DNA from 2 places in the Peribacillus sp. RS7 genome. Region 1 is predicted to be linked to the other one. Evidence: riboswitches for the same ligand, from Rfam matches in the RefSeq annotation. Region 1 holds a riboswitch; the other holds the start of a gene.
What was found. A riboswitch is a leader RNA that binds a small molecule or an ion and turns the genes downstream of it on or off. The one in region 1 is predicted to bind S-adenosylmethionine.
Positions count from the first base shown of each region.

Region 2: linked by a shared signal. The riboswitch ahead of ACDZ29_RS21625 (Na+/H+ antiporter NhaC family protein) and the one ahead of ACDZ29_RS13205 (sugar ABC transporter substrate-binding protein) in region 1 are both predicted to bind S-adenosylmethionine.

Region 1 covers NZ_CP168135.1:2,603,921-2,608,702, reverse strand. The annotation lists gene ACDZ29_RS13215 (ABC transporter permease) at 1-299, opposite strand, end outside; gene ACDZ29_RS13210 (sugar ABC transporter ATP-binding protein) at 301-1,803, opposite strand; gene ACDZ29_RS13205 (sugar ABC transporter substrate-binding protein) at 1,860-2,972, opposite strand; SAM riboswitch class I at 3,091-3,196, opposite strand; gene ACDZ29_RS13200 (GTPase domain-containing protein) at 3,294-4,782, opposite strand, start outside.
Region 2 covers NZ_CP168135.1:4,326,354-4,331,135, reverse strand. The annotation lists gene ACDZ29_RS21640 (LysR family transcriptional regulator) at 1-470, opposite strand, end outside; gene ACDZ29_RS21635 (chromate transporter) at 715-1,344, shown strand; gene ACDZ29_RS21630 (chromate transporter) at 1,501-1,974, shown strand; gene ACDZ29_RS21625 (Na+/H+ antiporter NhaC family protein) at 2,174-3,490, opposite strand; SAM riboswitch class I at 3,664-3,772, opposite strand; gene ACDZ29_RS21620 (SOS response-associated peptidase) at 4,108-4,779, opposite strand.

The DNA of each region.
Region 1 (4,782 bases):
AACCAGACAAACATTGATATGACGATGGCATTGGCCAATGATGCGACGGAACCGACGGAAAGGTCGAAGCCATCCACCGTAAGGGATATCGTAATGCCGATCGCAATGATGGTCACGATTGAAATGGAACGCAGGATGTTGATCAGATTAGTAGTTTGAATGAAAGATGGATTGGACACGGCAAAAATTCCAATCAGAATGATAATCGTCAATATTGTGCCGTATTTATAGAAAAAGTCGAATAGCTCCACCTTTTTCTTTGCTTTCACTGTCTGTGTAACAGGAATGGGTACGCTCATCCTATTTTCCTCCTGTTGAATAGAATAGTAGTTCTTCTTCATTCGTTTTGTTCGTTTCGAATTCGATGACAGTGCTCCCGTCATATAACACATATGTCCGGTTGGTAATGCCAATGATTTCGGAAAGCTCGGATGAGGCATAAATGATCGCTTTTCCATTCCTCGCAAGCTTAGCAATCAATTCGAAAATATCCTTCTTGGCTCCAACATCGACCCCTTTCGTCGGTTCATCGAATATGTATACATCCGCATCGGCAATAAGCCATTTTCCAATGGCAACCTTTTGCTGGTTACCACCTGAAAGGTTTTCGACTTTCACTTCCCCGGAAGGAGTTTTAATTCCGATACTGGCGATCATTTCTTTCGCCTTTTCCTTTTCCGCCTTACGATCCACGAAACCAAATGTTCTGCAGAATTTGCCGATACTGGCTGCAGTCAAGTTCGCCGCGACCGATTCCTGAACAAGGATCCCTTCTTTCCTGCGTTCCTCAGGTACAAGTGCCATGCCGCTTTTTACTGCATGGTGCGGTGATTTCAAAGAAAGCTTTCGGCCATTCAGGATGACCTCACCCGCTGTGATCGAAGTATGACCGAAAAGGGTTTTACACAGCTCCGTTTTCCCAGCCCCAACCAACCCCGCCAAGCCTATTATCTCTCCTGCTTTAATATGGAGACTAACATTTTTAACTTTCTCTGCATCTGACAATCCCTTCACTTCAAGAATAACGTCGCCAATTGAAGAATTCACTTCAGGGAACTGTTCCTCCATGGTTTTCCCGAGCATATTCTCTACCACTTCGTTACGGGTGATGTCTTCCATTTTTCGACAAGTGACACGCTCCCCATTCCTCATGACCGTAATTTCCTCACATATTTCAAAAATCTCGGGCAGACGATGTGAAATGAAAATGATTCCCACGCCTTTTTGCTTCAATTCATTTACAATTCGAAAAAGCTCTGTCGTCTCCGTATGACTTAACGGAGCAGTTGGTTCGTCGAGAATCAGGAATTTGCATTCTGTCGAAACGGCTCTTGCTATCAGGACCATCTGTTTTTCAGCCAAGGTAAGGTCTCTTACCAGCTTTTTCGAAGGGACACGAATTTTCATATCTTCAAGAATACAAGAGGCTTTATTGTGCAGCTCTTTCCATTGGACCATCTGTTTTTTTCCCATGTTTTGGACAATATCATTCAACATCACATTTTCCCCAACGGTTAAATAAGGGATGAGGGCCGTATCCACTTCCTGATAAACAATTTGAATGCCTTGTTCCTGCGCCTCTTTTGGTGAGCGGATATCCTGCTTCACCCCATCAATGAATATGTCACCTGAATAATGAACATGGGCTCCCGATAAAACTTTCATTAACGTCGATTTCCCTGCTCCATTAGCACCGACCAATGCGTGGGCTTTCCCTGATTGTACAGAAAAATCAACTTCACTAAGCGCCTTCACCCCCGGAAATTCAATCGAGATTTTCTTCATTTCTAGTTGCGTGCCCATGTCCATTCCCCCTTATTGAACAGACACTCCCTTCACTGGAAAGAGAGTGTCCCCTTTTACTTTTTATAATGATCTTTCAAAACTTTCATCCAATCTTCTTCAAATTCCGCTGATACACCCCATCCTTCGACAATACCAGACAGATTTGCCATATTTACCGCTTCTTTTGAAGCTTGGATTTCCTTTTGTGAAATAAGTGAAGCCTCTAAGTCATAGGTTTGCGGCGTTTCTTCGCCCGCTAATTTTTTCGCCAATATCCTCATATTCACTGCACCGATCAACTTGGGATCGACTGCTGCCGTGTAGGACCATGAGCTGCCAGCTGATTGAATTTCCTGAAGGTCTGCATTCGACACATCAATTCCGTATATCTTCACTTCATCGCGTCCCGCTTCTTTAATTGCCCGGGCGGCACCGATAGCGAAGGCATCCCATGTTGCGAAAATGGCATCCAATTTACCTTTAGGGTATTTATTCAGCATTGCGGCTACAGCATTTTGTGTTTGAACCGAAGTATCTGCAGACGCCACTCCGAATCTTTCGACTTCTTTAATTCCAGGGTTTTCTTTTAATTTTTCCTGATAAACAGCATTTCTTCTCACCATTGGAGGGAAACCATCCACCCAAAGATACGCAATTGCCGCTTCACCTTTCTGTTCTTCTATCAGTTTATCAAGAGCCAGTGTTGCCAACGCTTCATCATCCTGTGATGTTAATGTTACGCCTTCTATTTTAGTTAGATCGCTTATTGAATCGAATGTAACAACGCTTTTGCCTGCATCAACCAACTTTTGAACGTCATTCACTGTTGCTGCATCATCACCATGGGAGATGATATAGCCGTCATAATCTTCCTGCAAAGCCTGTGCGATCGCATCATGAAATTTAGCCGTATCACCATTGGCTGTATATGTATCCACTTGAAACCCCAGTGCTTCTCCTTCTTCCTTCGCTCCTGCTAAGTATTGGGCCGTATGATCATCACCGCCAATTTTACGGATCACTTTGATTTTGGCTCCTTCCCCATTAGCAAATCTTTCCGGGACATTTTCAAATGATACTTTTTCTTCTTTCTTCGATTCTGTGGAACTCTGCCCTGTAGAGCAACCCGTTAAAAGCAAAGCCGAAGCGATGGCTGAAATGAATATCCCTTTAATAGACCTTCTCATCTTGTTCCCCTCCATATTTTCTTATTAGTCTTATCAGTTAAGTTGGTGTAAGTCCCAAAATAAAAACCTCTCTATTAATATAGAGAGGTTTAATCAGCTGTTTTGCAGACTTATCCCTCTCTTATCTGTCAAAACATTTCTGTTTTGCAGGATTTAGCACCAATTCCTAATGGAACGGTTGCTGGGCATCTTAGGGCCAGTCCCTCCGCCACTCTTGATAAGAGAATATATTGTGTTACGTTTTTCGTAATTATCACTTTATAGGGATATAGTCGTAAAGTCAATAGTTTTTCGAATATTTAAAATGTTCCCCGTTATTTTTCATTTTCTTTGCAGCTGGGCTAGACGCTTTTTCTCGATTTTTTCAAGTCTCTCCAACTGACGTAATTTCACTTCGAACAAAGTGATCGGGTCACGGTAAACTTCCGGATTTTCTTTCATATGCTCCAATGCAGCCTGGTAGTCTTTGATTTCTGTCTGCGTTTGCTCTATCGTTTTTTGAAGTAAGGCAAAGGAACTGCGATAGAAAAGTGAGATGTCCCGATCCAAAGATTTTTCAAACAATCCAAATTGGGTAAGGAAACGTTCCGTGATCATTTCGGCAACATCCAGGTAATCTTCACTTTCCAGGTATTTCTTATAACGATTGTACATATTGGCTTTATTTTGTGGTATCGCCCCAAACAGCTTCCCTGCTCCTTTAAGCAGCAATTGTGATGGAGTTCTGCGCAAAAGGATATTAACGTTTTCGATGCGGATACTGCTTGTCATCCGGTCGGCATCACGGCGCCAGTCATCCAATACCCTAAAGTCACCTGCCAGCGTGATCCGTTCTTCTTTGTATAATTCATTGAACCCGGCACTCATTTCATCCATAAACTGCTGGCTTTGTGAGAACTCCATTTGGGAACTGGCAATCCAATCTTGAAGAGAACGGTAATATTGAGGCATGATCTTGTCAGAAATGAATGCTTGAATCCGCTCATTCATTTCCTGGTTTAACTGTACATGGACCTGACTGAAATCACTGCTTTCCGTTAACGATTTAGAGCAATCCCTCAGCAATTCAGGAATTTTAGAAGAAAGCTGATTTTTCACTTCATCCTTAAGCGAACGATAAGACCTTATGATATTTTCACTTTTTTCTTTTTCCAAATCCGCCAGTTGATTGACCGCACCATTCAGTTTGACCTCCATCTGTTCATTCCAAGAGATGGAATGCTCGCATTTCCGTTCATTGGCTGCCCGCTTTTCTAACAGATAAGATAAAGTTTTACGAATGAACGCTAGGATTTTTTCAGATCTTCTTTCTTTCCAATTATCATCTTGATAATTCGATTGAAGGAATGCTGAAAGGTCCTTCAACTGCTGCTTGCTGTCATAAAGTTTGGAGAAAGCGAATACTTTTGCATTCGGGAAATATGCATTCACTTTATCCCATGTTTCGTCTTCCATCCGGACTGCGACTTGATCACTATATATCGTATCCATTTTATTCAATAAGAAGTGGATAGGCAGTTTCGGAGCCATCATTTGAATTTCCAATAATAGATCTCGTTCACTGCCGGTGAAAGGCGCCCTGGCATCAAGAACGAACATCAGGCCATCACTGCCATGTAAATAGCCTTGGAAATCGGATTCCACGCTTTTCTCCCCATTGAACCCCGGTGTATCCAATAATCGCAGACCATTATTTCTAAGGTAGTCACTGATAATCGTCACATCGACAATAGTCCCGCGCTGACGGCGTGTTTCATCCAATTCAGCCAGCTCCATGACCACTTTGCTATCTGTATCTGTAATCTCTAGG
Region 2 (4,782 bases), 1.7 Mb from region 1:
ACAATAAAATCGGTGTTTTCCACAAGTCCTTCCACCAAGGCCAAATCAATGACATCGTTTGATAAATCCTCCAGAACCCGGGGGGTATTTTTTATCGTTAATGTCACTTTTATTTCAGGCTGTTGTTTTTTGAATTTCCCAAGCAAGCTCGGCAACAAATACTCGCCGATTGTCAAGGATGCACCTACTATGAGGTTAGCATTGTACTCGCCCGTTGATTGCTGAATCACTACTTTTGAATGGTTAAAGTCATTTACAATAGCTTTTGCAAAAGGGTATAACAACTTTCCTGCTTCCGTCACTCTTAGCCTCCCTTCCTCACGGTCGAATAACAAAGTGTTATAAAAATTTTCCAATTGATGAATCTGTCTTGTTGCCGCGGGTTGAGATAAGAAGCTTAACCTCGCTGCCTGGCTTATACTTCCTTCATCCACCACTAAACAAAACATTCTTAGATTTTCTATTTTCAAGAAACCGACCTCCTTGTCTTTTAATGGTTTAATAAAATGATAGCATCATATAGCTAAATGGTGAAATAAGAAAACACCGCTATTTCCCCTGATTAGGTGGGCATTAATGAAATTCTATATAAAACGGATAAAGCTTCTGGGTATAACGTTTTGTTATACCCGATGATTTTGTTGCAATTTACCCAGTCCTTTTTCTTTGATATGTTAATGATAAGAATTAAACAGAGCAGCAAAGGAAGTGAGGATGTCAATGAAAGGACAATGGAAAACACTGTTCCAATTATTTTGGACCTTTTTTAAAATGGCACCTGTGACATTCGGAGGCGGGTTTGCGATGATCCCCTTAATCGAAAAAGAAGTAGTGGAGAAAAGAAAATGGCTGACAAACGAAGAAGTTACGGATGTTTTTGCTTTATCTCAATCCGTACCGGGAGCTGTCGCCATTAACTCCGCCACCTTTATCGGCCATCGAATTGCCGGAATGAAGGGCGCAATGGCAGCCATGATTGGTGTTTCATTACCTACATGTTTAATTGTTCTAATCCTCGGCATTTTGTATTTTTTCATTCACGATAATCCGAAGATAGAATCCGCATTCATATCGATTAGAGCTTCGATAGTGGCCATCATCGCTTATGCGGCTATCAAGATAGGAAAAACGGCTATTGTTGACAAATCAACTTTCTGTATTTTGATAGTTGGAATCCCAGTCCTTTTCTTCGTTCACCCTGTTTTGGTTATATTAGCAGGGGCTATAACAGGTATTGTGACCATCTCTATTAAGAGGAAATTAGGTTTCGATGTCAAGATGGACCGAAAAGAAAAGAAAATAGAAGAAAACGATTTCGAATACTTCATGGGTGCTGGCATATAGGTTCCATGAAAGATCACAGTTATTTTTCTGAAGGTTATAGGAATAAACGGTCTAACTAATTTTCAAGAAAGTGTGTGATGTATAATAATGGAATTGTGGGAGTTGTTTAGCACCTTCTTTATTATCGGCTTTGTATCGTTTGGAGGCGGATACGCCATGATTCCTGTAATAGAATCGGAAGTCTTACAGCATGGGTGGATGACGACGCAACAATTTACCGATGTAATCGCTATTTCCGGCATGTCTCCCGGGCCTATCACCACCAATAGTGCCATTCTCGTAGGCTATTCGACTGCTGGATTAGCAGGAGCCATATCATCCGTTCTCGGAATCTTGCTTCCAGCCATTATACTCGTAACCGTTATAGCCACCTTCTTCAGCAAATTGAATCATTATCCAGTTATTCAATCGATGTTTTATGGATTAAGACCCGTTGTCACTAGTTTAATCCTCTTTGCAGCTATCAGCTTTGCACTTTCCAATCATTTGATAGCCCTGAACTTTTCTTGGCATACGATAAGCTTATTACTCGTTTTTGGATTATCGTTATTTGCCCTATTGAAATTACGCTGGCACCCAGCCTATGTCATTATTCTTTCTGGTTTAGTTGGTGTTGTCCTCTATTCATAACGACTAGCTCACACAACCATTATGCGTTGGGTTAATCAATATGAATCGGAATTCTTAAACATTGATAACACTTAAACTGATGGAAGAGCGAGGTGACATCGCTCTTTTTAATTATTTTTTACCAATGTTTCCATACACCTTACAAAGTAAAACCCTGAATCTAATGATTCAAGGTTTATTTTCATGCTTATTCTCATTATTAAGAAGTACGTTTCTTCGTTTCATTATCTACCGGCTGAAATCGCGGATAACCAATCAAGATGGCTATGACTCCACAAAGGCCAATTAGTATTGGGTAATATGAATACGGCAAGATGCTTATCGGAGAAATATGTGCTACCCCAGCTGCAACAAGCAGTTGTGCCCCATATGGAATTAACCCCTGAATGCAGCATGCAAAAACATCAAGCAAGCTCGCCGATTTACGCAGATCAATCCCATACTTTTCAGCAATATTTTTGGCAAGTGGCCCGGCAATGATAATTGATATCGTGTTATTTGCCGTGGAAAGGTTCGTCAAACCAACAAGCCCGGCAATGCTGAATTCAGCCCCTTTTTTAGTTTTGCTGTTTCGGGTCACGAGGTGGAGAAGATAATCGATACCTCCATTATGCTTGATTACAGCTACCATGCCTGCGATTAAAATGGCCAGGAAAGAGATTTCATACATTCCCGCCATCCCTTCTCCGATTTTTTGAATGACACCCAACGGTTGATAACTTCCATCCGCCAAGCCGATAATTCCGGCAAATACGATTCCGATGGATAGGACCAGGAACACATTTACACCTGCCAATGCAGTGATCAATACACAAAGATATGGAAGGATCTTCACCCAATTATAAGAATGTTGAGCGATGGCAGCTTGTTCACCCATTGTTAAAACTCCAAGGATGACACATGTGATGATGGCCGCAGGTAAAACAATGAAAAAATTCACTTTGAACTTATCCTTCATTTTCGTTCCCTGCGTACGAACTGCAGCGATTGTCGTATCTGAAATGAAGGAAAGGTTATCCCCAAACATCGCACCACCAATAACGGCCGCCATTGAAAAAGCAAGCGAAATATCGGTTTGCTCACTAATTCCCACCCCAATAGGTGCTAGTGCTACAATCGTTCCCATGCTCGTCCCCATGGATAGAGAGATAAAGCAAGCGATGATGAAAATCCCTACCATTAATAGATTTTGCGGAAAAACCGCTAAGGCAAGATTCACCGTAGATTCAACTGCCCCCATGCCATTTGCAACTTCGGCAAAAGCGCCTGCCAAAAGGAAAATGATAACCATTAACATAATATTGGCGTCCCCGGCACCTTTACAGAAGATATCAACCTTATGATTGAGTGTCTCTTTCCGATTCATTGCCAATGCAGCTGCCGATGCAATTGAAATCGCTACAATCACCGGAAAAGAATAAAAATCTTTAGTAATGATTCCGGACCCTATAAATAAAATTAAAAAAACGACAAATGGGACCAATGCCCACGGATTCCCTTTATTGTTTGCACTCATGATGAACACCTCTTTTTATTTTTCCCATGACATGTGTCACAGCACTTATTCTTCTAACATTTTTCGTAAATAACACCTTCATGGAAGCTATAGCTAAAAATACTTTCAGCATAAAAAAGACCTCTTCCATTAAACACAACAAGAAGAGGTCTTTTAATTTATAAAAAACGCCCTCCTTATCTTTCAGGCAAAAATCAGCCTGCTGGATTTGGCACAGCACTCCTATTAAAGTCTGCTGCCGAGACATCTTCGGGCCAGTCCCTCCGTCTCTCTTGATAAGAAGATTTAAATTATATAATGATATTATCAAATGCACCGGTGTCCAAGAGAAAAGAAGCAGGCTGGTAAATTGCTATAACCGCTCCAAGTTTACCTCTGTCCACTCTCGGAAAGTGACATCGAAAGCCTTATTGAAAAGCAAATATAAGAGTACAGCATTTTATGTATTTTCGCAAGGTTTAGTTTAAAAGCATTTCAAGTGTGGACCTTAATATTATAAACGGACTTTTACATGTACAGTAAATAAGGTTTTTGGGTTAATTGTGATATTTGGATGAAATCTCGAATAATGTCATTTGTCGGGACGGAACTAAAATAAAAAGAGGTCTAAGGACCTCTTAGCAAATTTGTTGTATTAGGTTTGGTGAATTATTTTTAGTTGAATTCACATCAGTCGATACCTCAAATGCTTCCATTTGTTCAGAATCGAATGATTTTAAATACTGCTGCAGAAAGGCAGGATCATTAATGGATGGATTCAACCAATCTTTTTCATCTTCAGGTTTAAGGATGACAGGCATGCGGTCATGAATGCTGGTCATTAGCTCATTAGGAACGGTTGTTATAACTGAGCACGAATAGATGTTGATTCCTTCTGGAGATTTCCAGGATTCCCAGAGACCGGCCATTCCAAATGGCGCATGATTTTTAAGCTTTATTCGCATGGGTATTTTTCGCCCGGGTTCCTTCTTCCACTCATAAAATGAATCAGCGATTATCAAGCATCGTTTCTTCTTATACGCATTCTTGAAGCTTGCCTTCTCAGCAATGGTTTCCGCTCTGGCATTGATCATTTTGTAGCCCAGTTTTTCATCTTTTGCCCAGAAAGGAATGAGTCCCCACCGAAGATATCCAAGTCGATTCCTTGCCCCGTCATTAATGACGGATAGCACGGAGTGGGAAGGTGCAATATTGTAGCTGAATTGGTATTCTTCATCAAAAGGTCCTTGAATATTAAACCGTTCTTTTATTTCTTCAATGTCCGTGAAAAGCGTGAAACGTCCGCACATAAT